4 regions of the Mesorhizobium sp. WSM4935 genome follow, and region 1 is predicted to be linked to each of the others. Evidence: predicted binding sites of a transcription regulator. Region 1 holds the regulator's gene; each other region holds the start of a gene.
The links. The regulator PhoB, encoded in region 1, activates phosphate uptake and scavenging genes when phosphate is short. The targets are predictions, from matches to a motif close to TGTCATNNANCTGTCAT.
Positions count from the first base shown of each region.

Region 2: ppk2 (polyphosphate kinase 2) is a predicted target of PhoB. The motif match lies at 6,420-6,436, and genes of this name have one in related genera.
Region 3: P9273_RS23610 (LTA synthase family protein) is a predicted target of PhoB. The motif match lies at 2,995-3,011, and genes of this name have one in related genera.
Region 4: P9273_RS17380 (alkaline phosphatase D family protein) is a predicted target of PhoB. The motif match lies at 3,798-3,814, and genes of this name have one in related genera.

Region 1 covers NZ_JARTVR010000015.1:115,330-123,260, reverse strand. The annotation lists gene pstS (phosphate ABC transporter substrate-binding protein PstS) at 1-173, shown strand, start outside; gene pstC (phosphate ABC transporter permease subunit PstC) at 237-1,223, shown strand; gene pstA (phosphate ABC transporter permease PstA) at 1,227-2,078, shown strand; gene pstB (phosphate ABC transporter ATP-binding protein PstB) at 2,075-2,878, shown strand; gene phoU (phosphate signaling complex protein PhoU) at 2,899-3,606, shown strand; gene phoB (phosphate regulon transcriptional regulator PhoB) at 3,623-4,312, shown strand; gene P9273_RS26575 (ROK family protein) at 4,481-5,725, opposite strand; gene xylF (D-xylose ABC transporter substrate-binding protein) at 6,094-7,134, shown strand; gene P9273_RS26565 (sugar ABC transporter permease) at 7,354-7,931, shown strand, end outside.
Region 2 covers NZ_JARTVR010000010.1:69,733-77,663, forward strand. The annotation lists gene P9273_RS21655 (OpgC family protein) at 1-53, shown strand, start outside; gene P9273_RS21660 (LacI family DNA-binding transcriptional regulator) at 109-1,188, opposite strand; gene P9273_RS21665 (hypothetical protein) at 1,364-1,507, shown strand; gene P9273_RS21670 (DUF423 domain-containing protein) at 1,705-2,079, opposite strand; gene P9273_RS21675 (MFS transporter) at 2,118-3,365, opposite strand; gene P9273_RS21680 (GntR family transcriptional regulator) at 3,481-4,146, shown strand; gene P9273_RS21685 (glycosyl transferase family 90) at 4,262-5,233, shown strand; gene P9273_RS21690 (aldo/keto reductase) at 5,230-6,273, opposite strand; gene ppk2 (polyphosphate kinase 2) at 6,533-7,453, shown strand; gene P9273_RS21700 (dihydrofolate reductase family protein) at 7,497-7,931, opposite strand, start outside.
Region 3 covers NZ_JARTVR010000012.1:61,504-69,434, reverse strand. The annotation lists gene fabF (beta-ketoacyl-ACP synthase II) at 1-476, opposite strand, end outside; gene P9273_RS23625 (acyl carrier protein) at 511-747, opposite strand; gene fabG (3-oxoacyl-[acyl-carrier-protein] reductase) at 969-1,706, opposite strand; gene fabD (ACP S-malonyltransferase) at 1,843-2,784, opposite strand; gene P9273_RS23610 (LTA synthase family protein) at 3,062-4,990, shown strand; gene P9273_RS23605 (oxidoreductase) at 5,219-6,034, opposite strand; gene fabF (beta-ketoacyl-ACP synthase II) at 6,079-7,377, opposite strand; gene P9273_RS23595 (PaaI family thioesterase) at 7,484-7,931, opposite strand, start outside.
Region 4 covers NZ_JARTVR010000006.1:266,844-274,774, forward strand. The annotation lists gene P9273_RS17360 (3-hydroxyacyl-CoA dehydrogenase NAD-binding domain-containing protein) at 1-900, opposite strand, end outside; gene P9273_RS17365 (hypothetical protein) at 1,003-1,593, opposite strand; gene P9273_RS17370 (TetR/AcrR family transcriptional regulator) at 1,638-2,246, opposite strand; partial or broken gene P9273_RS17375 (MFS transporter) at 2,325-3,607, shown strand; gene P9273_RS17380 (alkaline phosphatase D family protein) at 3,886-5,460, shown strand; gene P9273_RS17385 (hypothetical protein) at 5,679-5,948, opposite strand; gene typA (translational GTPase TypA) at 6,163-7,931, shown strand, end outside.

The sequences.
Region 1 (7,931 bases):
CGGCCACGACCGAAGCGCTCAAATTCTTCGCCTGGTCCTATGCCAAGGGCGACGAGCTGGCCGCCAGCCTGGACTACGTTCCGATGCCCGACTCCGTCGTGAAGAGCGTCGAGGAAATGTGGGGCAAGGACATCGTCGACGCGAACGGCAAGCCGCTCTACTCCGGCATGTAATTCTTGGCGAATAAGGAGGGCGCTTTTGGCGCCCTCCTGTCTCTTTCGAATGCGAGGGGCTCAATGACGGCCGTTTCCGAAGCTGCGACATCATCCGCCATGCGGACCAGGGAAGCGACAGTGCGCCGCTTCGCCGTCACCGACATGGTCTTCCGGGCAGCCACGCGCGCTTCCGCCATCCTCGTGCTGGTTCTCCTCGGCGGCGTCGCGATCTCGCTGGTCGCCGGATCCTGGGAGGCGCTGTCGAAGTTCGGCTTCTCCTTCCTGACCACCGAATCCTGGAATCCGGTCACCGAGAATTTCGGCGCGCTCGCGCCCATCTACGGCACCATCGTCACCTCGGCCATCGCCATCCTCATCGCCGTGCCGATCGGCATCGGCATCGCCGTCTTCCTGACCGAGCTTTGCCCGCGCCCGCTCAGGCGTCCGATCGGCATCGCGGTCGAGCTGCTCGCCGGCATTCCCTCGATCATCTACGGCATCTGGGGCCTGTTCGTCTTCGCGCCGTTCCTGCAGACGACGATTCAGCCCTTCATCATCAGCATTTTCCACGGCATACCGGGGCTTTCCAGCCTGTTTGCCGGCCCGCCCTACGGCATCGGCCTGCTGACCTCGTCGCTGATCCTGGCCATCATGGTGCTGCCTTTCATCACCTCGATCACGAAGGACGTGTTCGACACGGTTCCCGCCGTGCTCAAGGAGTCGGCCTACGGCATCGGCTGCACGACCTGGGAGGTGACGCGGCGCGTCGTCATCCCCTATACCCGCGTCGGCATCATGGGCGGCGTCATGCTCGGCCTCGGCCGCGCGCTCGGCGAGACGATGGCCGTCACCTTCGTCATCGGCAACGCGCATCGCATCAGCGCCTCGCTGTTCGCGCCGGGCACGACCATCTCGGCGACCATCGCCAACGAATTCACCGAGGCTGACGGCGCGCTCTATACGTCCTCGCTGGTGGCGCTCGGCCTGATCCTGTTCATTATCACCTTCATCATCCTCGCGCTCGCACGCTACATGCTGTTGCGCATCGATAGCCGCACGGGAGCCTGACCGATGTCGACTGCCCAATCGCTTCACCAAAGCCGCAAACGCAAGAATGCCGTGATGATGGCGCTGTGCATCATCGCGGCGGGCATTGGCCTCGCCTGGCTGGCGCTGATCCTCGGGGCCCTGCTCTATAAGGGCCTTTCCGGGGTGAACCTGGCGGTGTTCACGGAAATGACGCCGCCGCCCGGCGATGCAGGCGGCCTGCTCAACGCCATCTATGGCAGCATCATCATGACGATCATCGGTATCGTCGTCGGCACGCCGATCGGCGTGCTGGCCGGCACCTACATGGCCGAGTATGGACGCTTCTCGCGGCTCACGACGGTGGTGCGCTTCATCAACGATATCCTGTTGTCGGCGCCGTCGATCATCGTCGGCCTGTTCGTCTATGAGCTGATGGTGCGGCCGATGGGGCACTTCTCGGCGATCGCCGGCGCCGTCGCGCTGTCGATCCTGGTGATCCCCGTCGTGGTGCGCACCACCGAGGACATGTTGAACCTCGTGCCCAACGCGCTGCGCGAGGCCGGCACCGCCATCGGCGCGCCGCGCTGGGTGGTGATCCGCTCGGTTGCCTACCGCGCGGCGCTGTCCGGCATCGTCACCGGCATCCTTTTGGCGATCGCCCGCATCTCGGGCGAGACGGCGCCGTTGCTTTTCACCGCGCTCAACAACCAGTTCTGGTCGAGCAATCTCAATGCCCCGATGGCCAGCCTGCCGGTGACCATCTTCCAGTTCGCTCTCAGCCCTTACGAGGAATGGCAGCAGCTGGCCTGGACGGGCGCACTCATAATCACCCTGACGGTTCTCGGGCTGAGCATCTTCGCCCGCAGCCTGACCGGACGCAGAGAGGACAGATGAAACCGATGTTGTCCACCGACCTGAACGCACCCGACACCACCGTCGAGAAGGCCAAGATCGAGGTCAAGAACCTCAACTTCTACTATGGCCAGTCGAAGGCGCTGAAGGACATCAACCTGTCCCTGCCCGAGCGCAGCGTGACGGCCTTCATCGGCCCTTCCGGCTGCGGGAAGTCGACGCTGCTGCGCGTCTTGAACCGCATCTACGAGCTCTATCCGAAGCAGAGCGCCGAGGGCCAGGTGCTGCTCGACGGCAAGAACATCCTCGACCGTTCGCAGGACCTCAACCTGTTGCGCACGAAAATCGGCATGGTGTTCCAGAAGCCGACGCCGTTCCCGATGTCGATCTATGAGAACATCGCCTTCGGCGTCAGGCTCTATGAGAAGATCAGCAAGGCCGAGATGGACAACCGGGTCGAGTCGGCGCTGAAGCGCGCCGCGCTCTGGAGCGAAGTCAAGGACAAGCTCAATGCCAGCGGCCAGAGCCTCTCCGGCGGCCAGCAGCAGCGGCTCTGCATCGCCCGCACCGTGGCGGTGAAGCCCGAGGTCATCCTGCTCGACGAGCCGGCCTCGGCGCTGGATCCGCTGTCGACGGCCAAGATCGAGGAACTGATCGACGAATTGCAGGCCGACTACACGATCGTCATCGTCACCCACAACATGCAGCAGGCGGCGCGCGTGTCACGGCAGACGGCGTTCATGTATCTGGGCGAGCTGGTGGAGTTCGACCGGACCGAGAAGATCTTCACCTCGCCCCGCGAGAAGCGCACGCAGGACTATATCACCGGCCGCTTCGGCTGAGCTCATACGAGGACATCATCATGGCCGAACATACCGTCGCCGCCTTCGACGAGGATCTGAGGCAGATCAGCCGGCTCATCAACGACATGGGCGACCTTGCCGGCTCAATGGTCGGCGCCTCGACCAAAGCGCTGCTCGAAAGCGACAATGCGCTGGCGCAGCGCGTCGTCTCCGACGACGCCATCATGGACGCAAGGCAGCGCGAGCTCGACGACCGTGCCATCACGTTGATCGCCAAGCGCCAGCCGATGGCGGACGATCTTCGCAACGTGGTCGGCTCGATCCGCATGGCGGGCGACCTCGAGCGCATCGGCGATCTCGCCAAGAACATCGCCAAGCGCGTCGGCTCGGTCGGCGTCAGCGCCGCGCCGCGGGACCTCACCCACTCGATCGATTCCATGGCGCAGATGGTGCTGATCCAGGTTCAGGGCGTGATCCAGGAATATACGGTGGGCGACGCTACGGCGCTGGCCAAGCTTCGCAACGACGACGAACGCATCGACGTCAAATACACGTCCGTCTTCCGCGAGCTGTTGACCTACATGATGGAGGATCCGCGCAACATCACCGCTTGCACGCATCTTCTGTTCTGCGCCAAGAATCTGGAGCGCATCGGCGATCATGTGACCAACATCGCCGAGAACGCCTACTATGTGCTGACCGGCACGCAATTGCCCGCCAATCGTCCGAAGCAGGACGAGACCGCAATGTCGGCGCCGGCGGCCTGACGAAAAGGTTACCCCGATGATCGCGCCACGCATCATGGTGGTGGAGGACGAGGAGCCGCTGGGGGTGCTGCTCCGCTACAACCTCGAATCCGAGGGTTACCAAGTCGAAGTGGTGACCCGCGGCGACGAGGCCGAAATCCGCCTCCAGGAAAACGTTCCCGACCTGCTCGTGCTCGACTGGATGGTGCCGGCGGTTTCCGGCATCGAGCTCTGCCGTCGCCTCAGGATGCGGCCCGAAACCGAGCGGCTGCCGATCATCATGCTGACGGCGCGGGGCGAGGAAAGCGACCGCGTGCGCGGCCTTTCGACCGGCGCCGACGACTATCTGGTCAAGCCGTTCTCGACGCCGGAGTTCATGGCGCGCGTCAAGGCGCTGCTGCGCCGCGCCAAGCCGGAGGTGCTGTCCAGCGTGCTCAAGGTCGGCGACATCGTGCTCGACCGCGAATCGCACCGCGTCTACCGCAAGAAGAGCGAGATCAGGCTCGGCCCGACCGAGTTCCGGCTGCTCGAATTCATGATGCGGCATCCCGGCCGCGTGTTCTCGCGCAGCCAGCTGCTCGACAATGTCTGGGGCGAGACGATCTATATCGACGAGCGCACCGTGGACGTCCATGTCGGGCGCCTGCGCAAGGCGGTCAACAACGGCCGCATGCCGGACGTCATACGTACCATTCGGGGGGCGGGCTACGCGATCCGCGAGGACTAGGGATATGCTGATATTCAGGTGATGCCGGCCTGCGAATGGCGGCTTCCTGCGCTTCCGGTACTCACGTACCCAAAAGTACGCTCCGTTCCGGTTCTCGGAATCCACCATTCTCGACTCGGCCTGACCTGAATCTCAGGATATCCCAGCGCTCGCATTTTTCGGTCCTACTTAGGCCACGTTCTTCCCGACGGTGCCGGCTCTTGCCTGGCCTCCCGGCGCGAAAATCTCCTGGTCGACGAAGGTCAGCGCGCGCATGGCGCAGCCTTCGCGGATCAGCGGCAGCTCGTTCGGCTCGGTGTCGAAGGAGATCGATTCGGAATGCTGGCCGCCGGCGGTCTGTGCGATCGCCTTCCTCAGCGCGGGCTCGATCAGGTCGAAGGCGGCCGCGCTGACGCCCACCATGGCGACGGGCGCCGGGTCGATCAGGGCGAACAGGCTGCCGAGGCCGAAGCCCAGCGCCTCGCCGGCCCGGCGATAGGCCTCGCGCTCGGGGCCGTCCTGTTGCCGGGCCTTTGCGGCAAGCGCGCGCATGTCGGCGTCGCCGACATCCGTCGGCGCGGCATCCTCGCTTATGCCCATGGCGCTGCGCCAGATGGCGTAATTGCCGGCATAGGCCTCGACGCAACCGCGCCGGCCGCAGCGGCAAAGCGCGCCGCCGGGCCGATGGATCATGTGCCCGAACTCGCCGCCCGAGGAATGTGTGCCGGTGAACAGCGCGCCCTTCAGCACCAGACCCATGCCGATACCGTGCGAGAGCAGGATGGCGATGAAGTCGTCGCGATAGCGTTCAGGATCGCGCCATTGCAGGGCGACCGCCATCATGTTGCAGTCGTTCTCCGTTGTGGCGGGGATGCCGAATTCCTTCTCAAGGATGTCGGCAAAGGGGATGTCGGTCAGCGGCGTGATCGGCGACCACAGCATGGCGCGTGAATGGGTATCGGTGATGCCCTGAATGCCCATGGCGATGCGGGCGACGCTGCCGACGTCAAGGTCGGGATCATGCAGCCGGCGCCGGACGATCGCCAGGCATTCGCCGATCAGCTCGTCGCGGGGCATGACGAGCGTGTCCAGGCGCAGCTGCTCCTCGGCAACCACCTGGCCGGCATAGTCGATCACAGCGACTGACAGGAAGTTCAGCGACAGCACTACTGTCAGCACTGCAGCGGCTTCGGGATTCAGCGCCAAGCCGATCTGCGGCCGGCCGCGTTTCAACGCCGTCGGCTCGCTGGCCTTGCTTTCGCTGAGAATGCCCTCCTGGATCAGGTCGGCGGAGATCGCCGAAATGGTTGAGTGGCTAAGCCCGGTGGTGGCGGCAATCTCCGTGCGCGACGGCTGGCCGGCGCGGCGCACCGCCGAAATCACCATGGCGCGGTTGCGCCGGCGCAAATCGTCGTGGCGGATTCCCACCGACATTGTCTCGCACGTCCTCCCGAGTCACCGCGGCCTTGTGATGATGCCATGGCCTGTCGCTGACACGCTACACGGTTCACCATTTACCGAAAACGGCGAACCGTCTGTCTTTTTGTTCCGACGCAATTCCGGGCGGAAAACCACTGCGTACTTTTCCTGGGATTGCTTGTCGATTGTGGCAGAACCCCGGGTCCATGTCATTATTTATTGCGGACGCCGAAAAAAATACCTGAACCCATCAAAACCCATCAAGATCGCGGTTGACAGCGTCGTTTTACTGGACCACTATTTTTTTGAGGCTCGAAAAAAAGCCTCTGTGCCGGCCTTCGGGCCAGTCTGGGTCGCGCCATACGGAGCGCAGGGAGGATATCATGAAGAAATTCGCAGCCGCCATCCTGGCGGGCGTTGCCATGTCGCTGACGCTGGCGTCGGTCGCCGAGGCGAAGGACAAGGTGATCGGCGTGTCGTGGTCGAATTTCCAGGAAGAGCGCTGGAAGACCGACGAAGCGGCTATGAAGGCCGCCATCGAGGCCGCCGGCGACAAGTATATTTCGGCCGACGCGCAGTCCAATCCGGGCAAGCAACTGACCGATGTCGAAAGCCTGATCTCGCAGGGCGCCAATGCGCTGATCATCCTGGCGCAGGATGCCTCGGCGATCGGCCCGGCGGTGCAGAAGGCGCTCGACGAAGGCATCCCGGTCGTCGGCTACGACCGCCTGATCGAGAACAAGGACGTGTTCTACCTGACCTTCGACAACAAGGAAGTCGGCCGCATGCAGGCCCGCGAGGTGTTCAAGGTGAAACCCGAAGGCAACTACGTCTTCATCAAGGGCTCGGGCGCCGATCCGAACGCCGACTTCCTGTTCTCGGGTTCCATGGAAGTTCTGAAGGACGCGATAGACAGCGGCAAGATTAAGAATGTCGGCGAGGCCTATACCGACGGCTGGCTGCCGGCCAACGCGCAGAAGAACATGGAGCAGTTCCTGACCGCCAACGACAACAAGGTCGACGCGGTCGTGGCGGCCAATGACGGCACCGCCGGCGGTGTCGTCGCTGCGCTGACGGCTCAAGGGTTGGCCGGCACCGTTCCGGTCTCCGGCCAGGACGGCGACCACGCGGCGCTCAACCGCATCGCGCTCGGCACGCAGACAGTGTCGGTGTGGAAGGACGCGCGCGAGCTCGGCAAGAACGCCGCCGAGATCGCCTCGCAGCTCGCCGATGGCAAGAAAATGGGCGACATCGCGGGCGCCAAGGACTTCACGACGCCTGGCGGCAACACCGTCAAGTCGCTGTTCCTGACGCCGGTCGCGATCACCAAGGACAATCTCAACGTCGTCATCGACGCCGGCTGGATCAAGAAGGACGAAGTCTGCGCGGGCGTGGCCGCCGGCAGCGTCAACGTCTGCAACTGAGTTTGCCGACTTTCGACCGACATACCTGCGCCGCAGGCTGGAGCGGTTCAATGAACCGCTCCAGCTCTTTGCTGCCGCAATCCCGGACGGAACCCGCTTACGCGCCTTTCCCGGAATTGCTTTAAAGCCGCGGCCTTTTCTAAAAAGATTTGTGTTTCCGCCTCTGGCGGATAGCTTCTAGACTTGCCAGGCATCCGCGCCAGCCGGCGGGAGGAAATCATGACCGACACGACGTCCATGCAACCGGCGGACACCGCGCGCGCCTCGGAACTCGGCGCCGTCGCCAGGTTCCTGAAGGCGACCGAGCTCGACACCCGCATGCTCGGCATGATCGGCGCGCTGCTCCTGATCTGGATCGGGCTGCATGTGATCTCCAGCCTGCGGCTTGGCGTCAATCCGCTCGACTTCGACAGCCGCACCTTTCTCACGCCGCGAAATCTCTGGAACCTGTCGGTGCAGACGTCGGCCGTGGCGATCATGGCCTCCGGCATGGTTCTGGTCATCGTTATGCGCAACATCGACCTGTCCGTCGGATCGGCCGAAGGCGTGATCGGCATGGTGATGGGCTTTGCCCAGGCGCATTTCCTGGTTCGCTTCGTCGGGCTCGAGCTCGGCAACCCGTGGATCTGGGTGCTGGCATTGCTGATCGGCCTGGCGCTCGGCCTCATCATCGGCGCCTTCCAGGGCTTCATCATTGCCTATCTCGAAGTGCCGGCCTTCATCGTCACGCTAGGCGGACTGCTGGTATGGCGAGGCGCTGCCTGGTGGGTCACCAGCGGCCAGACCGTTGCGCCGCT
Region 2 (7,931 bases), on a different contig from region 1:
CTGCGCGTGCGCCGTTCGGCGCGCAACCGGTGCCGGCGAGGATGGGCTACTGATCGTGGAGCAAGGAAGGTGCCCGGCGGTGTGGCCGGGCGGACCACCTGAGATTGCTCAGGCTTTCGGGGCCGGACCGGTCGAGCCTCTGACGACGAACTCGACCCCCATCGTCTCGCGCCGCACGGCGCCGTCATGGTCGAGGATCATACGCGCGGCGCGGCGGCCGATCTCGGTGATCGGCTGGGCGACCGTGGTCAGCGGCGGCGTGGACAGCGCGCCGTCCGGCACGCCGTCGAAACCGACGATGGAGACATCGCCAGGGACGTCGAGCCCTTTTGCTCTCAGCCAGTCGATGGCGATCAGGGCCATGCGGTCGGACATCGCCAGAATGGCGGTCGGCGGTTCGCCCCTGGCGAAGATCGCCTCGAGGCCGGCCCTGGTGCTTTTTTCCTCGTTCTCGGTCTCATAGACCGGGATGGTCGCCGTATCGATGCCGAAGCGGGAAAGCTCCTCGAAATAGCCGGCAAGGCGATCGCGCGTACCGGTGTAGACCGCGCTGCGCACGACGTCCGGCGTCGCGAAGCCGGTGCGATTGTCGGCGAAGCCGAGCGACAGGACGGCGAAGCGGCGATGGCCGAGCTCGGCTAGATGCCGCGCGGCGAGCTTTGCGCCGGCGACATTGTCGACGCCGATCGCCGATACGGTCTCGTCCTGGAAACCGAGTTCCAATGCAACAAAGGGTAGCTTGCGCTCGCGCGTCAGGTCGACGAGGCGCGAGCCGCCTTCGATGCAGAACAGCACAAAACCGTCGACCAGCGCGCTCCGGATGTTCCAGGCGAGCTTTTCCTGATTGGCGGCCGACACCAGCGCGATGCCCGCACCGGTGGCGTCGCAGGCTTCGGAAATGCCGGCCATCATCACGCGCGCGAACGGATCGTCGAAGAAGTAGGAGAGGGGCTCGGTGGTCGCGACGCCGATGGCGTTGACCTTGCCGGCCCGCAGCAGCCGGCCTTTCGGGTCCGGCCCGGCATAGCCCATCTGCTCCGCGACCGCCTTGACCCGCTCGCGCACCTCGGCGCGCACGATCTCGGGGCGGCTGAAAACATTCGAGGCCGTACCGTGTGAGACGCCGGCTGCCTTGGCGATATCGGCCAGCCTGATCGGTCTTGTCTGGCCTTCGAGGAGTGATGCCATGTCGTTCCTCCGAATCCGGTCACGCGACGAACATGACCGCTGAATTGCTGCCGGTCATCTAACATTTTTGTTGGATCGATTCAAATTTCGCTTGACCTTACGTGATCGAGGGCTATGATTTGAATCGATCCAAGATACCGCCTCAATGGTGAGCGGGTTTCAAAGGGAGGGTGCCATGCATCCGGTGAGCTATTTGTTCGAAGACATCTACCGCAACGATTGGGGCATCGCCTCGGCCGCTGTCAGTGAGAAGCGGCGGGGCAGAGTGGGCCCTTGGCGTCGCGAGCCGCGCTTCCTCGTGGAGCGCAAGCGCGGCTGAACCCCAGCCATTTTCCGCACCTAGGTGTTGGATCCATTCAATTCAAGGAGGAGCAGCCATGCATCCGATTGGTCATCTGTTTCAGGACATCTACCGCAACTACTGGGGCATCACGCGCGGAACCGAGCAGCCCGAACGACGACGCCGCGACGAACCGCCTGCGTGCTCGCACAAGCGGCGAACCGGCCGAAAATAGCCTAGGGGCGAGGGCGCCATAGCGCCGAGACGGCGATCGCCACCCAGCCAGCGATCAGCAGGGTGCCGCCGATCGGCGCCGACATCGGGAACAGCCGCGAGGCGAGGAAGTCGCGGGTGAGCAAATCGCCGCAAAACAGAAGCAGGCCCGCGAGCAGGACGAGGCTGGCGATCCTGAGACAGCGGTTGCCGCCGGCCAGGCCGATGGCAAGAAGTACCGGCGCATGCATCAGCAGGAAACTGGCCGCCGTGCCGGTGAAGGCGCCGCCGCGATGCGCGGCCGCCGCCGACAGCGCCACGCCGGCCGCGCCGACGAGGCCGGCTGCCAGCACAAGGACGCGACTCCCGTTGTCTGGCGTTTGCCCGGTAAGGCTCATCTTGGATGCTCCATGCTGCGGTTGGGCGGAGGCGCCGATCAGGATTCACCGGCCTCGAGCAGCATATGCCGTGCCCGACGCGACTGGACAATCCAGTTGTACACCGCACCCAGCGCCATCAGCACCGCTGTGCCCAGAAACACCGAGCGCATGCCGAAATGCCCGCCGACGAAGCCGCCGGACAGCGGTCCCGCGACCTGGCCGACATATTGCGCCGAGATCGCCAGGCCAAGCACATTGCCGCCGATCCCGTCGGGGATGTTGTGACGGATGACGCTGGTGATGCAGGGCAACAGTCCGCCCAGCGCCAGACCCATCAGGAAGCGCAGGCCGATCAACTGCCAGCCATTGGTGACGAAGGCTTGCGGGATGAGCAGCAATGCCGAGACCGCCAGCGCGCCGACCACAACGTTCCAGTGGCCGATGCGGTCGGCGAGTTTCCCCAGCCAGGATGAGGACAGGATGGTGCCGAGCGCCGCCGCGGACATGACGACGCCCGCGACCATGGTCACCTTGCTCTGATCCTTAACGAGCTGCTGCACATAGACGGTGATGATCGGCTCGATCGACATGGTGGCGAAGGCGAGTAGCATGCCGGTGGCCAGCATGGCGACGATCGGCCGCTTGTCGGGGATCTGCGACCAGCCGCTTTTCGGCTTCGCCGTCGAGGCGGGCTTGAGCGCCGGCGGATTTTCCTTGATCAGGAAAGTCGTCGCCAGGAAAGCCAGGAAGATGACGCCGCCGGAAAGCAGGAAGGTCGCGCGAATGCCGATCAGCGGCGGCAGCAGGCCGCCGAGCAATGGTCCGACCAGCGAGCCCGCCGTGATGCCCGCCGCCAGCACGCCCAGCGCCCAGCCCGAACGCTCCTTCGGCGTTTGCATCGCCACCAGGATCGTCGAGCCCGAGGAATAGCCGCCGGCAAAACCGATCAGCAGCCGGAGCAGCACCAGCTGCCACACGCTCTGGACCATGCCGGTCAGCGACATGCAGATCGCCATGCCGAACGAAGCGCGCACCAGCATCAGCTTGCGGCCGTAGCGGTCGCCAAGCCGCCCCCACAAGGGCGCGACCAGCGCGGCCGCGAAGAAGGTCGCGCCATAAGCGATGCCCGACCACTGCGCGATCGCCGCGTGGCCGTCGGCGCCGAGCTGCTCGACATAAAGCGGCAGGAACGGAAGCAGCAGCGTCATGGCGACAAGTGTGCTGAACGACCCGGCGAAGCATACGGCGAGGTTGCGCCGCCAATGGATGTTGAAGCCGCTTCGTTCGGATTCGCTGGGCGCCATGTCATGCATGCCAATGCTGGGTTGTTACGAATACCAACTTGGGATACCAAGTCGGTATCCGTCATGGACCCTGGCACTTGCCGCTGTCAATGCGGCTTTGAAGAGCGGAACGACAATGTCGCAGATGCAGAATGTCGAAAGGCAGCTTCGCGAGATGATCCTCGGGCTGGAGATCGGCCCGGGCGAACGTTTGACCGAGCGTTGGATCGAGAGCCGGTTCGGCGCTTCTCGCACCCCGGTGCGGGCGGCGCTGCTGCGCCTGGAAACGGAAGGGTTGATCGGCCGCGACGGCCGCGGCTGGACGGTGGCGCCGATCAATCTTGCCGAACTTGGGCAGATCGCCGTCTACCGTGAAGCGGTCGAGGTGGCTGCGGTCCGCCTGACGGCGGCGCTCGAAGACCGCAGCGGGATCGACGTGATTGCGGCGATGCTCGATTCCTGCGACGCCGAGACGCCGCGTGAAGAATGGCATCGCGTCGGCCTGGATTTCCACATCGAATTGGCAAGGCTGTCCGGCAATGAGTTCCTGCTCAGGGCCGTGCGCGACGCGATGACCAGGCTGTCGCGGGCGCGTTGGTTGGAGGTGCGGGACGAGAAGGCGCTCGGCCGCGCCTGGGCCGAGCACCACGCCGTCCTCGCCGCCGTCAGGAGCGGCGATGCCGACGAAGCGGCGCGGCTGCTTTCGGCTCACATCGCGGGCAGTCGCGATCGGCTTGTCAGCTCCTTGCATGACGACCGGCGCGGCTTGCGCGCCAGAGGGTTCGCCGTCGTCGCGGCCTAAGTTGCCTTGTGGCCATTCGCATTAGCAGGCTTGCAACATGGCCGAGAGAATGCTGTAGGGGACGAGGGGGATGAAGGCCGACTACCATTGATTATCTTGCTGAACTCGCGGACGCATGGCCACACTCTCCCGAACCGCCGCAAAGCTGTTCTACTACGCGCGCAATTTCGCGCGCGACCGCGCACCGCAATCGCTGTTCCGCGACCGCCTCGCCAGCCGGCTTGAGCAGGCGAGGCTTTCAGGCAAGACGGTTCGCGAGCGACTGAACTACTACAACAAGCTGGAACAGCCGTTCGTGCCCAGTCCGGACGCCATAGCCGTCGGCAAGCTGCCGACCTCTTCCAGCATGTATTATTACGACCTCAAGGAATTCGCCCGCTATTTCGATCCCGGTCTGCTGATCGACTTCGAGTTCGGCGACGTCGTCGGCGTTCCGGAACTCCCTAGGATCGTCAAGGACCGGCCCATCGGCGACTACAACGCGAACGCCGTGCTGATGAAGCTGAACAAGTTCCGTCACTTCTACATGCCGCCCGACAGCCTGTCTTTCGCCGACAAACGGCCTATGGTGGTCTGGCGCGGTCATCTCAACAATCCGCTTCGCACTCGCTTCGTGGAAAAAGCCGCCGACCTGCCGATTTGCGATGCGGGTTCCCACAGGGCCGATGCGCCCGACGGATACCGCAAGCCGTTCCTGAACATCGAGCAGCAGCGGCGCTATCGCTACATCGTCTCGCTGGAGGGCAACGATGTCGCGACGAACCTGAAATGGATCATGAGCTCCAATTCGCTCTGCCTGATGCCGGAACCGACCTACGAAACCTGGTTTGCGGAAGCCCAGGTCGAGCCCAACGTCCATTATGTGCCGCTGCAGCCGGATTTCTCCGACCTGGTCGACAAGGTCGCCTATTTCGAAAAACATCCCGCCGAGGCGGGACGGATAACCGCCGCCGCCAACGCCTATTGCCGCAAATTCGGCAATGAGCAGGACGAGCAGGCGATCTCGCTGCTCGTCCTTTATAAATATTTCGTGCTGAGCGGGCAGATAAAGCCCGACCCGGAAGTCTGGTGCTTCATCGCCGGCTAGGCATGGGAGCGGTCGAGCACCTGATCGGCCGGGCCAAACCGGTCCCTGGCGGTGAATTGCTGGTGCCAGTAGGGATAAAGCACCGGCGGCCGGCTGACCGCGTCAAGGCGCTGCCGTTCCTCCTCGGAGAGCGACAGACTGGCCGCGGCGAGGTTGTCCTTGAGCTGCGCCTCATTGCGGGCGCCGATCACCAGCGAGCTTACCGCCGGACGGCCGAGCAGCCAGGCAAGCGCCACCTGCGCTCCTGAGACACCCCGTGCCTTGCCGATGTCGGAGAGCACGTCGACGATGCGCCACAGACGGTCCTCGTCGCGGATCGGCGGCTCCGTCCAGCCGCCGAGCTGGCGCGCCGTCGGGCTGTCGCGGTGGTATTTGCCGGAGAGCAGGCCACCGGCCAGCGGGCTCCAGACCAGCACGCCGAGGCCCTGGTCGACCGAAATCGGCAGCAGTTCGTATTCGGCCTCGCGGGCTTCCAGCGTGTAGTGGATCTGCTGGGTGACGAAACGGGCCTGATGGCGGCTGTCGCTGACGGCAAGCGCCTTCATCACCTGCCAGCCCGACCAGTTGGAGCAGCCGATGTAACGGATTTTGCCCTGGTTGACCAAGGTGTCGAGCGCCGCGATCGTCTCCTCGACCGGCGTGAGGCCATCCCACTGATGGACGAAGTAGATGTCGATGACGTCGGTCCTCAGCCGCTTCAGGCTCTTTTCGCATTCGCGGATCAGATGATGGCGCGACAGGCCTTCGTCGTTGGGGCCGGTGCCGATGCGCATGCGCGCCTTGGAGGCGATCAGCACGTCGTTCTTGCGCTTGCCGCCAAGCGCCTCGCCGATGATCTCTTCCGACAATCCGTTGGAATAGACGTTTGCCGTGTCGATGAGATTGATGCCGGCATCGATACAGGTGTCGATGATGCGGCTGGCCTCCGCGAGGTCGGAACTGCCGACGGCGGCGAACGGGCCGGTACCGCCAAAGGTCATGGTGCCAAACGTCAATGTCGAGACTTTCAAGCCGGATCGGCCCAGCGTGCGGTATTCCATGTCGTCCTCGCGATTTTGTTTGAAGAGGCGCGGTGGCGCCCTGAAAGAGGCGAGGGGATTTGTAGGACAATTCCCGCCGCTTGTCGCCCCGCTATCGATACGGTTCGATCACATATCGGCTACATCGATCCGCGCGGGCGGGCGCTTGCAATAAAACCGTCATTGCGCCTCTGTATCTCAGTCGGCTTACGGAGTTGCGTTTGCGGTTCGCGGCCGGGGCGCATCCGAGGCGAGGTGGCTGGCAGGCAGGAGCTGCGCGATGAACGAACTCAAAACAAATTCCGGGGCGAAGGACTGGCTCGAAGCCGAACTCGAGGATACGCTCGACGAGGATTATGAGCTGGAGATTTCCGAACCGGCACTCTCGCTCGAGATCGCCAAGATCTACAAGAAGTCGCATCCGCCTTCCATCGATCGGATGACCTATTTCCGCGAGCTGCTCCGGCTGCAGTCCGAACTGATCAAGCTGCAGTCATGGGTCGCCTACCACAAGAAGAAACTGGTGGTTGTCTTCGAGGGCCGCGACTCAGCCGGCAAGGGCGGCGTCATCAAGCGCATCACACAGCGGCTCAACCCGCGCATCGCCCGCGTCGTGGCGTTGCCGGCGCCGACCGAGCGCGAGAAATCGCAATGGTATTTCCAGCGCTACGTGCCGCATCTGCCGGCAGGCGGCGAGATCGTGCTGTTCGACCGCTCCTGGTACAACCGCTCCGGCGTCGAGCGCGTGATGGGCTTTGCTACGCCGGATCAGGTCGAGGAGTTCTTCCACGACGTGCCGGAATTCGAGCGCATGCTGGTCCGCTCCGGCATCACGCTGGTGAAATACTGGTTCTCGATCACCGACGAGGAGCAGCAGATGCGCTTCCTGATGCGCATCCACGATCCGATGAAGCAGTGGAAGCTCTCGCCCATGGACCTGCAGTCGCGCGTGCGCTGGGAGCAATACACCAAGGCCAAGGAAGAGACCTTCGCCCGCACCAACATTCCGGAAGCGCCCTGGTTCATCGTCGAGGGCAATGACAAGAAGCGCGCACGGCTGAACTGCATCGACCATCTCTTGCAGCAAATGCCGTATGAGGAAGTGCCGCATGAGGAGATCACGCTGCCGGAGCGTGTCTTCAACCCGGACTACGAGCGCCAGGTGCTGCCGCGCGAGCTCTACGTGCCGCAGAAATATTGAGGCGGCTTTCCTTCTCCCACAACAACTGGAGTAGGAAAGGGCGCTACGCCCGCCCGATCATCACATGTGTCGCATCGGCGGTCGCCACCTGCCCGGTGCAGCGATATCCCAGCTTCGGCATGTCGAGTCCGGCGAACAGATGCTCACCGGAGCCGAGCAGGACAGGCGAGATCGCCAGGTGCATTTCGTCGATGAGCTTCTCTTGCAGATATTGACGGACGGTCGAGACACCGCCACCGACCCGCACATCCTTGCCGTCGGCCGCCGCCTTCGCCTGCTCGAGCGCCGAACGGATGCCGTCGGTGACGAAGTAAAAAGTCGTCCCGCCTTCCATCTCGATCGGCGTGCGCTTGTGATGCGTCAGAATAAAGGTTGGCACGTGATAGGGCGGGTTGGCGCCCCACCAGCCTTTCCAATTATCGTCCGGCCATTCGCCGCGGCTCGGCGCGAACATGTTGCGGCCGAGGATCCAGGCGCC
Region 3 (7,931 bases), on a different contig from region 1:
AGGCCGTGGCGGATGGAGACCTGGCCGGATACCAGGTTGATGATCTGTCCGGGGATGAAGAAGGGGCTGATGCGGCGCGGGCCGCGCTCCTTGAGGATCATCGCGTTTTCGGCGATGCCGTCGATGCCGCCGATGCCGGAGCCGATCAGCACGCCGGTGGCGCACTGGTCCTCATGCGTTTCGGGCTTCCAGCCGGAATCGGTCAGCGCCTCGTCGGCGGCCGCGATGCCGTAAAGGATGAAGTCGCCGATCTTGCGCAGTTCCTTCGGCTCGAGCACGGCCTCCGGATTGAAGGTGCCGTTCGAGCCGTCGCCACGCGGGATGATGTGGGCGATCTTGCAGGCAAGATCGTCCACCTCGAATTCGGTGACGCGGCGGCAGGCGCTGCGGCCGGAAAGCAATTCCCGCCAGCTGTGCTCGACACCCATGCCAAATGGCGAAAGCAGGCCAAGGCCCGTGACGACGACACGCCTCATCGCAGGTCCTCCCCGATAATGCCTGCGAAAGACCTCAGGCCGAGGCCTTGTCGATGTACTTTACGGCGTCGCCGACGGTCAGGATGGTCTCGGCGGCATCGTCCGGAATCTCGACGCCGAATTCTTCTTCGAACGCCATGACGAGTTCGACCGTGTCGAGGCTGTCCGCGCCCAGATCGTCGATGAAGCTCGCCTGTTCCGTCACCTTGTCGGCGTCGACACCGAGATGCTCGATGACGATCTTCTTGACGCGCTCTGCGGTGTCACTCATTTGGGGCAATCCTCGTCTTAAGTTGTCTACCTTCGTTAGCGGGCGGAATGCCGCTAATCAAGTTGAAAGATGGTCTTGCGGGCAACGCAACGCCACAGGACCGGTTTTTGCCCGAACCGCCGGGTTGCGGGCCGCATTACACGAAAAATGACGGGCGTCCAAGCCGAAATGGCTGTTTTCACAGGCGCCCGGCCCCGGCCTCGCCTTAGATCAGCACCCCGCTAGATCATCGCCATGCCGCCATTCACATGAATGGTCTGGCCGGTGACGTAAGCCGCCTCATTGGAAGCAAGATAGGCGACGGCGGACGCGACCTCGGCGCTGGTGCCCATGCGCCTTGTCGGGATGGCGGCCATGATCGTCTCTTTCTGCTTGTCGTTGAGCTTGTCTGTCATGGCCGATTCGATGAAGCCCGGGGCGACGCAGTTGACGGTGATGTTGCGGGTGGCGATCTCCTGCGCCAGCGATTTGGAGAAGCCGATCATGCCGGCCTTGGACGCGCAGTAATTGGTCTGGCCGGGATTGCCGGTGACACCGACCACCGAGGTGATGTTGATGATGCGGCCATGGCGGCGGCGCATCATCGGATGCGTCAGCTCGCGGGTCAGCCGGAACACGGCGGTCAGGTTGACCTCGATCACGGTGTCCCAGTCGGCGTCCGACATGCGCACGAACAGGCCGTCCTTGGTGATGCCGGCATTGTTGACCAGTATGTCGACGCCCTCGAGCTCCGCTTCCGCCTTCTGCCCGAGCGTCCTGACCGCGTCGCGGTCGGTCAAATCCGCCGGAAACAGCTTTACGCGGTCGCCCAATTCGCCCGCGAGGGCTTCCAGCTTCTCCACACGGGTACCGTGCAGGCCGACGATCGCGCCCTGGCTGTGCAGCACCCTGGCGATCGCTTCGCCGATGCCTCCCGATGCGCCGGTGACGAGCGCCTTGCGGCCGGTCAGTTCGAACATTTTTCCAACCTCATTTTCCAGACGGCTGCAAGCAGTCGCGTTTGCGTATACGTCATATCGTCCAAGTCACGCTAGATAAGCGTCGGAGATTAGCGAAGGCCTCCTTCGTGTCGTCATCCACGAGCGGAGCGGGGCCTCATCCCAACGCCGCCAGCGCCGCCTCGACTTCCGCCGCCGTGCCGATGGCGCCGGTGGCGGTGTCGCGGTTGATGCGGCGCGCCAGGCCCGACAGCACCTTACCGGCGCCGACCTCGTAAAGCGTCGACACGCCATTGGCGCCGAACCACTCCACTGTCTCGCGCCAGCGCACGCGGCCGGTCACTTGAGCGACCAGGCGGCGCGCGATCTCGTCCGGATCGCTTGTGGGCGTCACCGTCACGTTGGAGACGACCGGTACGGCCGGCGCGGATTTGGCCACACCAGCCAGCGCCTCCCGCATGATCTCGGCCGCCGGCGCCATCAGCGCCGAATGGAAGGGCGCTGACACCTGCAGCATCAACGCCCGCTTGGCGCCCTTTTCGGTGCACAGCTTGGCGGCCAGCTCGACCGCCGCCTTGGCGCCCGAAATCACCAGCTGGCCACCGCCATTGTCGTTGGCGACCTGGCAGACGGAGCCCTTGGCCGCTTCCGCGCATGCCGCTTCTACATCGGCATGATCGAGACCTATGATGGCGGCCATGGCGCCCTCGCCGGCAGGTACTGCCGCCTGCATGGCGTTGCCGCGGGTGCGAAGCAGCCGCGCCGCGTCGCCGACCGAAACGAAGCCGGCCGCGGCAAGCGCGGAATATTCACCGAGCGAATGACCGGCCACATAGGCCACCCTGCCCTTCAGCGAGAAGCCGCGCGCTTCGAGCGCCCGCATCGCCGCCAGGGACACCGCCATCAGCGCCGGCTGGGCGTTGGCGGTCAGCGTCAGCGTCTCTTCCGGCCCTTCCCAGATCAGCTTCGACAGTTTTTCGCCAAGCGCGGCGTCCACCTCCTCGAACACGCGGCGCGCTTCCGGGAAAGTATCGGCGAGGTCCTTGCCCATGCCGACGGCCTGGCTGCCCTGTCCCGGAAAGGTGAATGCGACGGCCATTGAAGTCTCTCCAGAGGCTGATTTTTCCCTGCCTCTGGCGCAAGGCGGGCGGCCAAGTCAAGCCCGCGGGCGCCGCTTCGACCCTCATTTCAGCCGGAAAAGGCAGCTGACTCCCTGTTCCGAAAGGCCTTTTGGCGATCACACCTGATGAAAACCGCTCACGTTTGGGTTGCTGGCTCTTCTTATTTCCGGCACAGGCGCTAGCTTTGCGTGACATTTCGATGACAGAAGCGTGACGGCGTGGAAGGCGTGTTGCGTGGGGCCTGGGGGAAACAGAGTGGCAAGGATCAGAAAAGGCGCGGCCAAGCCCGTGCCAGGTTTTTTGGAAGACGATCCGTCCACGGGCTATCTGCCCGGACGAACCTGGCCGACCGTACGTTACGGCCTGGCGACGCTTCTTGCCTCCGCCCTGCTGGTATTCGCGATCGAATGGATCGTGCGCGGCGATTTCTTCGGCACCGTCGATTTCTTCCTGCAGCCTTTCAAGCCGGGCTGGACCACCATCATCGTCTTCGCGCTGGTGCTGGTCGGGCTCGATGCCATACTGGGCCGCAGCCATCAAAGCCTGATGATCGTGGCGCCGCTAACGCTGGCGCTTGCCTTTGTCGGCCACCAGAAGTCGCATTATCTCGGCGACCCGCTCTATCCGACGGATTTCCTGTTTGCGCGCCAGATCGTGGCGCTGATGCCGCTTCTGGTGCGCGAGCGGCCGTGGACGGCCGTCATGCTCGCCGCGGCCATCATCGGCGGCCTGACGCTGCTCGTCTATTGCTGGCGGACCTGGCGCCGGCGTGTGCCGATCCTCAGCCGCAAGGGTCGCCTGGCGCGGTTGGCGCTTGCCGTACCGCTGCTCGCCTTCTTCGTCTCGATCATGGACTACGCCACCTTCTCGTGGACGCGCGACCGGCTGCAGATCATCCCGATCATGTGGGACCAGAAGGAGAACTACGCCTCCAACGGCTTTGCGCTGGCCTTCGCTATGAACGTACCGATGGCGCATGTCTCGGCGCCGCCCGGCTATTCGCAAAAGGCGATGGCCGCGATCCAGCGGCCCGACGTCGCCGTTTCCGTGCCGGACGAGAAGCCGGATATCGTCGTGGTGATGAGCGAATCCTTCTGGGATCCGACGCAGCTGCCCGGCGTCAGCATCAAGCCCGATCCGATCCCGACAGTGCGCGCCTTGCGCTCGGGCTCGATGTTCTCGCCCGAATTCGGCGGCATGACCGCCAATATCGAATTCGAGGCGCTGACCGGCTTTTCCAACGCCTTCCTGCCGGCCGGCTCGATTCCCTACCAGCAATATGTGCGCACCCCGACGCCCTCGCTGGCGACCTTCCTGAAGAGCGAGGGCTACCGGGCGCGCGCCATCCATCCCGGCACCAACTGGTTCTGGAACCGGGGCGCCGTCTATGCCGATTTCGGCTTCAACGACTTCCGCTCGGAAGAGACGCTGCCGCCGATGGAGAAGCGCGGGCCGCTGGCTTCCGACGCGGCGATGACCGACGAGATCATCCGCGAGGCGGACGCCAGCGACGATCCGGTTTTCCTGTTCGCCGTCAGCCTGCAGAACCACGGCCCTTACGAGCCCTACCGCTACTCCAACCCGACGCATTCGGTTGACGCGCCGATCAGTTCCTGGGCGCGGGAATCGCTGCTTTCCTACGCCGAGGGCTCGGCCGACGCCGACCGCGGCCTGCAGCGGCTGATCGACTGGGCTAAGGCGCGCCAGCGGCCGACGGTCATCGCCTTCTTCGGCGATCATCTGCCCCCGCTCGGTCCCGTCTATGTCGAGACCGGATTCCTCAAGGACAATGTCGCGCCGCGCAAGGAACCGAGCGCCGACGCAGCGATCGAGCATCACGACACGCCGCTGATCATCTGGTCGAACCGGTCCGGCCCGGTGAAGAACCTGGGCTCGGTTAGCCCAGCCTTCCTGCCCTACCATATACTGACCACGGCCGGCATCACCCACCCCTACTACACCGGTTTCCTCGGCGCGCTGCGCGAGCATTACCGGGTGGTCGACCGCAACCTGCTCCTGTCGCCCGCGGGCGAAGCGACGCCGGACTGGGCGAGGCAGAAGCAGATCGATCCGAAGATCAACGATTTCCGCTTCATCCAGTTCGACATGATGTTCGGCAAGCGCCACTCGGCGCCGGACTTCTTCCCCGAGACGGTGAACAAGCTCGTTGCGCATACGAGTTGAGCGGGCGGTGGTTGAAGCCGCGTGTCGACGTCGCGCCGAATTGATCGAAAAGCGGCCATGGCGGCGGAATAGATATTTGGTCCGTAGCCGGGAATTGCAGCTTCGGAACGCGTATCCTCACAGATCGGACCTAAATCAGGCTCGATGTAGCAGTGACCGTCCAGTTGCCGGAGTCGATTTCGTCGTGTGCGACTTGCCGCCGGTCTCGGGATGCCTTTGATTTCGACTTCAGACCGGCAGGCCGAGTTGCTGTCGCAGGCTCTTGTCGAATGCGGATGCGGGCACGAAACGGCGCAGGAAGCTGACCTGGCGCGCCATCTTTCCCGCCGCGTAGCGCCGCTTCGGGTTCGGATCGGTGGCGGCCGCCAGAACGGTGTTGGCCACCACTTCAGGCGTATCGCCTTTTTCCATCGCCTTCCGCACGGCTATGGTCATGCCGGCGCGCGCCGCGTCATAAATATCGAGCAACTGGTCCGGCCTGGCGAGATTGTCTTCGAACGATGTGCGGGTATAGGCCGGCTCGACCAATGCGACGCGAATTCCGAACGGTCGCAATTCGTGGTCGAGCGATTCCGAATAGCCTTCAACGGCATGTTTGGTCGCCGAATAAAGCGCGAAATAGGGAGCCGGGATGAACCCCTGCACCGAGCTCAGATTCACGATCCTGCCCTTTCCTTGACGGCGCATCGTCGGCAGCACTGCATTGACCATCCGGATGACACCGAAGACGTTCACGTCGAACAGAGCCTGGGCCTGCTCAATCGAGGATTCCTCCGCGCCGCCGAGCAAGCCCATGCCGGCATTGTTGACGAGCAGGTCGATGCGCCCGGCGTCGGCCAGCACTTGGTCGACCAGCTTCGCCACGGACGCCTCGTCGGTCACGTCGCAAGTCAGCATGGTGATGCCGTCGGTTTTCTTGGAGACTGCGCGACGGCTGGTTCCGAACACGCGAAAGCCCGCCTTCTGCAGGGCCTTGGCTGTCACATAGCCGATACCCGAGGATGCCCCTGTGACGATGGCGACGCCAGGACTGGTCTTATTCATGGAGGTCACTTTCTTTGGGTTGGATTGGAAAGGCAGGAGATGCGCTAGTCACCAGCGGCTCGACCGTTCGTGCCGCGCCCGTCCCAGCGCCGGAACAGCGCGCTGGCGTTGACGCCTCCGAAGCCGAAGCCGTTGCAGATCGCATAATCCATCTCCATGGGTCGGGCCCGGTTCGCCACGAAGTCGATCCCGTCACCTGCCGGATCGGGGGCGCTGAGATTAAGGGTCGGCGGCGCCACCTGATCCCTGAGCGCCAGGATCGTGAAGATCGCGCCAAGCCCGCCGGCGGCGCCGAGCAGGTGTCCGGTCGCCGACTTCGTTCCGCTGACGGCGATCGAGAAATCCGTGCCGAAGACCGTCTTGATCGCCTCGATTTCTCCCAGATCGCCCACCGGCGTGGAGGTCGCGTGGGCGTTGAGATGGCGGATCTCGCGTGGTGAGATGCCGGCCTGGGCGATCGCGATCTCCATCGCGCGGCGAGCGCCATCTCCGTCCTCGGGACCGGAGGTGACATGATGCGCATCCGCCGTCGTGCCGTAGCCGACGATCTCGGCGAGCGGTTTGGCGCCGCGCTGAAGCGCGTGGGTCAATTCCTCGACGACCAGGATGCCGGCGCCTTCGCCCATGACGAAGCCGTCGCGCGAGACGTCGAACGGACGCGAGGCCTGGTCGGGCCGGTGATTGAAGGAGGTTGAAAGCGAGCGTGCGGCCGCAAAGCCGCCCAGGCTGACGGTGTTCATGCAGGCTTCAGTGCCGCCGCACACGGCGATGTCGGCTTCATCGGCGCGGATGATGCGTGCCGCATCGCCGATCGCCTGGATGCCGGCGGCGCACGCCGTCACCGGCGCGCCGATGTGGCCCTTGAAGCCGTAGCGGATCGAGATGTGGCCGGCCGCGAGGTTCACCAGGAAAGACGGCACCGTGAACGGCGAAAGACGCCGGACGCCACGCTGGTCGACGGTTCGCACCGCCTCGGTGATGGCAGGGAACCCGCCGACGCCTGAGGCAATGACCGTCGCGGTACGGGTCCGATCGTTTTCCGAAGCAGGCTTCCATCGCGCCTGGGCGAGCGCCTCCTCTGCCGCGGCCAGCGCGAAGAGAATGAAGCGGTCGATCCTGCGCTGATCCTTCGGGGCCACGAAGGCATTCGCATCGAGGCCGGCTTCGGGGTCTTCCTCCAGGGAAGGAACCACGCCGCCGACCTTCGCGGGCAAATCTCCCACCACGTCGTCGGTGAGCCTGCGGATGCCGGAGCGGCCGGCCAGAAGCCGCGACCACGATGTTTCGACATTTGCGGCCAGAGGCGTGATCGCGCCCATGCCTGTAACGACTATGCGTCGCATTTAGTCTCCTATCGAATTGCTTTTGCCGCGAGGTGACCCCAAGCGCTGCATGGTCATGGACGGACATTGGATGTCCGCTCGCCCGTTCGCGCTGAGGGGGCCGGCCCTATGGCTGCCTACGCACGATCAAGCATGTGGACGTCCCATGGGCGTCGAGCTTGCCTTGTGCGTCCTCGATTCTGCCTTCTAACGTGATGATGGTCCGGCCGCGCGAAACGACGTGCCCGATGACGCGCATTTCGCCGGAATCGACGAAGATCGGACGCACGAACTTGGCCGTGGTTTCATGTGAGGGACAGGTTTCGCCCGGCGAAAGCGTCGTCTGGGCGGCAAGCGCCATAACGGTGTCGAGCATCGTCATGATCCAGCCGCCGTGGACGGTATTCGTCAGGTTGCAAAAGCGCGGTTCGGGCGTGGCCAGAAGCTCGACCTTGCCCTCCTCTGGGGCAAGCAAGGTGAAAGGCAGCGTCTCCGCCATCGGCGGCCGGCGGATGCTCCCGTCCGCCAGTCCCGCGACGAGTTCGAGCCCGGACCAGCCCGCCAATTCGGCGATC
Region 4 (7,931 bases), on a different contig from region 1:
GGCGCCGATGATGCCGACGCGTTCGATCCGGCGCTTCTGCAGGTCCTTGCCGGGCACCTTCGCCGCCTCGCGCTCGGCGAAGAACAGGTGCCGCTGCGCGCGCGACTGGTCGCCGGAAACGAGTTTCTGGAAGAGTAGCCGCTCGGCGGCAAGCGCCTCGTCGAAAGGCAGGGTGATCGCGTTGCGCACGGCTTCGGCGCAGGCAAGCGGCGCTTCCAGCCCGCGGGCTTTTTTGGCCAGACCGGCGGCCTGGGCGTCGAAAGCGGCAAGATCGGTCTCGGCCAGCCGGTCATCGCGGTCACGCACCGGCACGAACGGGCCACCCCGATCAGCCATTTCGCGGGCGAAACGAATGGCCTCCGCCAATAGATTACTGTCAACAACCGCGTCGGCAAGACCGGCGGCTATGGCCTCACCGGCCGAAATGGGCGTGCCCGAGACGATCATGCCGAGCGCCTTCAGGGCGCCGACCAAGCGCGGCAAACGCACCGTGCCGCCGCCGCCCGGCAAAAGGCCTAGCTTCACTTCCGGCAGGCCGAGTTTTGCGCCGGCATCCGCGACGCGAAAATGGCAGCCGAGCGCCAGCTCCAGCCCGCCACCGAGCGCCGTGCCGTGGATGGCGGCGACGGTCGGCTTGGCGATGGTTTCTAGTAAAGCGACGATGGCGCGCAGTTCCGGCTGCTCGATCGGCTTGCCGAATTCGGTGATGTCGGCGCCGGCGACAAAGGTGCGCCCGGCGCAGACGATGACGATCGCTCTCGCGGCAGGGTCGTCCCGCAGCGCGGCGAGCGCGTCATAAAGCGGCTTGCGGACATGAAAGCTCAGCGCATTGACCGGCGGGTTGTCGATGGTGACCACCGCGACGCCATTCTCGTTTGCGACGCTGACTGAACTGGACAAGCGGAACCTCCCGAGACCGGCTGCAATCGCTGAAGGGTTTACTAAGCCCGCCGGCCAATGGGAACCCGATCCGGCCCTGGCCCAATGGTTGACCGGGAGCGGTCAGTTGTCCACGCGACCGAAGGGCGGAACGTCGCCGATCACTTCGCGCTTGTCCTTGCCGCAGGCGAAGGTTTTCGCCTTCTCGTCGGCAAGCTTGCGCGCCAGGTCGTTGGCCTGCGCGTTGCCGGTGGCTAAAACCAGGCCGATCGTGCAGCCTTGGTGCTCTTCCGGCTGCGCCACCTTGGCGACGACCAGCACCTCGATCGATTTCTTCTCGTCTTCCGGGTTGCTGACCGAGCGGCGATGGATGGCGGCGAACGGAATGGCGGCATCGCCATTGGTCTCGATGCGCCATTCCACCTTCGGGCCGGAGCCGTTGAAGGCGGTGAAGCTCTCCCAGACTGCGGTCATGTCGTCGGACGGAAAGCCATAATAGACGGATTCGCGTGCGTCGTCGTAGCCGATCAGCACCGGGTAGCCGCGATAGCCGGAGCAGACGAGACTCGCCCAGTCGCCGTCGCCTTCCGCGGCCTGCGCATAGGTCACGCAATCCTTCTTCCAGTCGAGATCGGTGTAGGCGCTGGAGATGTCGCCGGCCTGGGCCGCCTGGCAGAAACCGGCGAGGGCAAGCGGGATGACGAGAGCACGCATCGCTGGCAACTCCGTTCGGGTTGCCGGAAGCGTAGCTTCAATTGCTATTTCTTCAAGCTGGCTTCGATCAAGAGGTCGGCGTTGCGGGCAACCGCCGCCGCCGGGCCGCCCAGACCGAAAAGCTGGCCGCTGATATACGCGCCCTCGATGAGAAGCAGCAGGCCGTCGCCCAGCGTGTCGGAATCGGCGGCGCCCATCGCCGCCGCCATGGCGCGCAGGCGCCGGCGCAATTCTTGCTTGTTGTTTTCGCTCACCACCCGTGCGGGATGGCCGCGCTCGGGATATTCCACCGCAGCGTTGGTCATGCCGCAGCCGCGATAGTCGGGCTTTTGCGTGCGTTTGCCGACGCGGGTCAGGAAAGCGATGATCTGCGCGCGCGGATCGCCGGGATGCGAATCGACGGCCTCGTCGAAGCGTTCCCAGAATTCGCGGTCGTATTTGCGCAGATAGGAGGCGGCAAGCTCGTCCTTGGACGGGAAGCTGCGGTAGAGACTCGGCTTGGTGACGCCGGCGCGCTTGACGATCTCGTCGACGCCGATCGCCCGGATGCCCTCGCGATAAAAAAGGTCGCGCGCCACGTCCAGGATCTTGTCCGCCGCCTTGGGGGCGGGCGCGGCGCTCAACGACGCTTCAATTTTATTGTCCGATGACATGCAAACAACTCGCTTGACAATGTTACTGACCGGTACGTATGTATGGTGCTATCGCATTGCAACGTACCGGTCAGTAACATGATAGCCCAGTCCCGTCCGTTTGGCCAGCGCTACGCCTTCGTGGTGGTTGCCGTCATCTTTCTTTGTCTTTTGATGGCGGCAGGGCTTCGCTCGGCCCCCTCGGTGATGATGGTTCCGCTGGAGGAAAGCTTCGGCTGGCGGCGCGACGTGACCTCCTGGGCGGCCAGCATCGGCATCCTGCTCTATGGCCTCACCGGTCCGTTCGCCGCGGCGCTGATGGAACGCATCGGGCTGCGCCGCACGCTGCTCGGCGCGCTGGCGGTGATGTCAGGATCGACGGCGCTCAGCCTGTCGATGACGCAACCCTGGCATCTCTTCATCACCTGGGGCGTGTTTTCCGGCATCGGTTCGGGCGCGGTGGCGAGCGTGCTTGGCGCAACAATCGTCAACCGCTGGTTCAAGACCAATCGCGGCCTGATGATGGGCCTGATGTCGGCCTCCAGCGCCACCGGCATGCTGGTGTTCCTGCCGGTGATCGCCTCGCTGGCCCAAAGCGGCGGCTGGAAGCCGGTGGCGATCGCCGTGGCGCTTGCCACTGCCGCGCTGATCCCGCTTGTTCTGCTGCTCGTGCCGGAACGCCCTTCCTCGATCGGCCAGGTGCGCTACGGCGCCGATGCCGACGACGTTCCGCCGGTGTCGCCGGCATCGCAGGGCAATTTCCTGGCGCATACGCTGACCACGCTGCGCCGCGCCGCTGGCACACGGGTGTTCTGGTATCTGTTCGCGACCTTTTTCGTCTGCGGCTTCACCACCAACGGCCTCGTCGGCACCCATCTCATCGCCTTTTGCGGCGACATCGGCATCGGCGAGGTGCAGGCTGCCGGACTGTTGTCGATGATGGGCATTTTCGACCTGATCGGCACGACGCTGTCCGGCTGGCTCACCGACCGTTTCGACCCGCGTAAGCTGCTCGGCGTCTATTACGCCGTGCGCGGCCTGTCGTTGATCTACCTGCCTTATTCCGGCTTCTCTGCGACCAGCCTGATCATCTTCGCCGTGCTCTACGGGCTCGACTGGATCGCCACCGTGCCGCCGACGCTCAGACTCGCCAACGAGGCGTTCGGCGACCGCAGCGGGCCGATCGTGTTCGGCTGGATCGTCGCCGGCCACCAGGTGGGCGCGGCGGCGGCCGCCGCCTTCGGCGGCACGATGCGCGAGCTGCAGGGCAATTACGAACTGGCCTTCCTGATCGCCGGCATGACGGGCATCGCGGCGGCCTGTATCTCTCTGCTGATCAACACCGACAGCCGGCATTCGAGCCGGAGCCGCAGGCGGCTTAAGGCGTGTCGAGATTCGGGTGAGGCCGGCCTGCAAACGGCAGTCTCCTGCGCTTCCGGTGCTCACGTACTTTAAGTACGCTCCGCTGCGGTTCTCGGAGACCGCCGTTTTCGGCTCGTCCGACCCGAATCTCGACACGCCTTTTAGCGTCGCCTTCCCCTTCCCAAAGGGGAGAAGGGAAGAGCTGTTCACTGTTATCAAAACTTCATGGTTCCGATATGCGCCTGAAACATTGAGGCGAGAGCTTGGCGTTCCCGTTCAAAGCCATCCGGAGACCGCCATGAACAAGCTTTCCCTTACCCGCCGCGCTTTCGTCACTTCGGCCAGCGCCTTCGGCCTTGTCGGCGCCTCCGGACTGGCATTGCCCTACTATTCCCGCGCCAATCAGCGCCCGGCCTTCACGCACGGCGTGCAGTCCGGCGACGTTGACGCCACGTCGGGCATGGTCTGGACCCGCACCGATCGCCCGGCGCGCGTAATGTATGAAGTGTCGACCACCGAAAGCTTCGCCAATGCCACGCGACTGGCTGCACTCGATACGTCGCCCGCCAGCGACTACACGGCGAAGCGGCTGCTCACCGACCTCGCCTCCGACCAGGACATCTTCTACCGCATGACCGCCGCCGATCTTTCCGACATCAATGTCGTTTCCGAGCCGATCGTCGGCCGCTTCCGCACCGCGCCGTCGTCGAAGCGCGACGTGCGCTTCGCCTGGTCGGGCGACACTGCCGGCCAAGGCTGGGGCATCGACGAGACCGGCATGAAGACCTATTCGACCATCGCCAAGCACACGCCGGACTTCTTCCTGCATTCGGGCGACACGATCTATGCCGACGGCGCGCTGAAGGACGAGGTCGACCTGCCCGGCGGCGGCAAGTGGAAGAACGTCGTCATGATCGACGGCAAGCGCAAGGTCGCCGAGACGCTGGACGAGTATCGCGACCAGTGGAAGTACAACATGATGGACAAGCATGTGCTTGCCCTCTCCGCCATCTGCCCGACCTTCTACCAGTGGGACGACCACGAGGTGCTGAACAACTGGTCGGACTCGAAGGACCTGACCGCCGACAACCGCTACAAGGAGAAGTCGATCCATGTGCTGGCGGCCCGCGCGGCGCGCGCCTTCCATGAGATGACCACCATCCGCTACGAGCCGTCGGAGCCGGGCCGCGTCTACCGCAAGATCTCGCATGGGCCGCTGCTCGACGTGTTCTTCCTGGACATGCGCTCCTATCGCGGCCCCAACGGTGCTAATCTGGACGAAACACTGACGCCGAAGTCGCGCATGATCGGCGAGGAGCAGTCCAAATGGCTGAAGCGCGAGCTGGCCAATTCCAGGGCGACCTGGAAGATCATTGCCGCCGACATGCCGCTCAGCCTGGTCGTCTGGGACGACGCGGCGAAGAAGGTCGGTTTCGAGGCCGTCAGCAACAACGACAATGGCGCGCCGAAGGGCCGCGAGCTCGAATTCGCCGATGTGCTGCGCTTCATCAAGAATGCCGGCATCACCAACACGGTGTGGCTGACCGCCGATGTGCACTACACCGCGGCGCATTACTACAACCCCGACAAGGCGCAGTTCCAGGATTTCAACCCGTTCTGGGAATTCGTCTCCGGCCCGATCCATGCCGGCACGTTCGGCCCCAACGATCTCGACATGACGTTCGGGCCGGAGCTGAAATTCATCAAGGCGCCGACCGCCGAGCAGGGCCAGAACCTGCCGCCGTCGGCCGGGCTGCAGTTTTTCGGGCTGGTCGATATTTCCGGCGCCACGGAGCAGCTGACGGTGCGCTTGATGGATCGCGATGACAACGAGCTTTACAAGGTGACGCTCGACCCGGTGCGGTCGGCTTAGGCTGCGTTGTATTCAAGTGATGCTGGCCTGCGAACGATGGTTTCCTGCGCTTCCGGTGCTCACGTACTTAACGTACGCTCCGCTCCGGTTCTCGGAAGCCATCGTCCTCGGCTCGGCCTGACCTGAATCTCAACACACCCGAAGGCCCAGAGTTACAAGGTCTGCGCCGTGAGGCGAAAGCATCGCGGCGGCTCAGAAGTCAAAGGCGATGAAGGGCGTTAGTCCGGATAACAAGCCCGGGGAACGTTCGGCCAGACCGCGGTGTCGCAGTTGGCGTCCTTCTGCCGCTGCTTGAAGGCGGCGCTGACCGGGCCAGTGACGATCGGGTCGACGCCGTCAGGGGCGTCGGCGAACATCTGCTGCGCGGTCCTGGCGTCGGGCGGCTGGATGGAACTGCTCTCTCGCAGAGCCGTCGCCGACTGCGCAACGCCGGCCGCAAGCAGCACGCCAAGCGCTGCCCACGCGAAAACCGGACGCAATCTGGACATCTGATCGGTCATGAACATGAAATTGCCCGGCCCCTCAAAGGTTCCGCCTTGGTTAACAGAATCATTTCACACCAAGACGTTTAAGAATCAGTGACCATTTATTTGGGGGCGGGCCTCCCCTTTCGCAATTGCGAAAAACCCTGTATGAGCCGCGCAACCGAAAAAGGCGGCGCTTTTTAAGCCTGCCGCCTGCAACGTTCCCGAGACCAAACACATGAACCTCCGCAATATCGCGATCATCGCGCATGTCGACCATGGCAAAACCACCCTGGTCGACCAGCTCCTGAAACAGTCCGGCGCCTTCCGCGACAACCAGCGCGTCGCAGAGCGCGCCATGGATTCCAACGACCTCGAAAAAGAGCGCGGCATCACCATCCTGGCCAAGGCGACCTCGGTCGACTGGAAGGGCACCCGCATCAACATCGTCGACACGCCCGGACACGCCGATTTCGGCGGCGAGGTCGAGCGCATCCTGTCGATGGTGGATTCGGCGATCGTGCTCGTCGACGCCGCCGAAGGCCCGATGCCTCAGACCAAGTTCGTCGTCGGCAAGGCGCTGAAAGTCGGCCTGCGTCCCATCGTCGTCATCAACAAGATCGACCGTCCGGACGCCCGCCATGTCGAAGTGGTCAACGAGGTGTTCGACCTCTTCGCCGCGCTCGACGCCACCGACGAGCAGCTCGACTTCCCGATCCTCTACGGTTCGGGTCGCGACGGCTGGGTCTCGGAAAATCCGGAAGGCCCGAAGGATCAGGGCCTCGCGCCGCTGTTCGACCTCGTCGTCAAGCATGTGCCGGCGCCGACCGTCCATCCCGGCCCGTTCCGCATGATCGGCACCATCCTGGAGGCCAATCCCTTCCTCGGCCGCATCATCACCGGCCGCATCGAGTCCGGCACGCTGAAGCCCAATCAGGCAGTCAAGGTGCTGCATCACGACGGCACGCAGATCGAGGCCGGCCGCATCTCGAAAATCCTCGCCTTCCGCGGTCTCGAGCGCCAGCCGATCGAGGAAGCGCAAGCGGGCGACATCGTGGCCATCGCCGGCCTGTCGAAGGGCACCGTCGCCGACACATTCTGCGACCCAGCAGTCAGCGAGCCGCTGCATGCGCAGCCGATCGACCCGCCGACCGTGACCATGTCGTTCCTCGTCAATGACAGCCCGCTTGCCGGCACCGAGGGCGACAAGGTGACGAGCCGCGTGATCCGCGACCGCCTGCTGCGCGAGGCCGAAGGCAATGTCGCGCTCAAGATCGAGGAATCGGCCGAAAAGGATTCCTTCTTCGTCTCCGGCCGCGGCGAATTGCAACTCGCGGTGCTGATCGAAACGATGCGCCGCGAGGGTTTCGAGCTCGCCGTGTCGCGGCCCCGCGTCGTCATGCAGAAGGGCGATGACGGCCAACTGCTGGAGCCTGTCGAAGAGGTCGTCATCGACGTCGACGAGGAGCATGCCGGCGTCGTCGTGCAGAAGATGTCGGAGCGCAAGGCCGAGATGGTCGAGCTGCGCCCGTCCGGCGGCAACCGCCAGCGCCTCGTCTTCCACGCGCCGACGCGCGGCCTGATCGGCTACCAGTCGGAGCTTTTGACCGACACCCGCGGCACCGCGGTGATGAACCGGCTGTTCTTCGCCTATGAGCCCTATAAGGGCGAACTGCCCGGCCGCACCAACGGCGTGTTGATCTCCAACGAGCAGGGCGAGTCCGTCGCCTACGCCATGTGGAACCTGGAAGACCGCGGCCCGATGATCATCGATCCGGGCGTCAAGGTCTATCAGGGCATGATCATCGGCATCCACTCCAGGGACAACGACCTCGAAGTGAACGTGCTCAAGGGCAAGAAGCTCACCAACATCCGCGCCGCCGGCAAGGACGAGGCGGTGAAGCTGACCCCGCCGATCCGGATGACTCTGGAGCGGGCGCTGGCCTGGATCCAGGACGACGAGCTGGTCGAGGTGACGCCGAAGACCATTCGTCTGCGCAAGCTCTA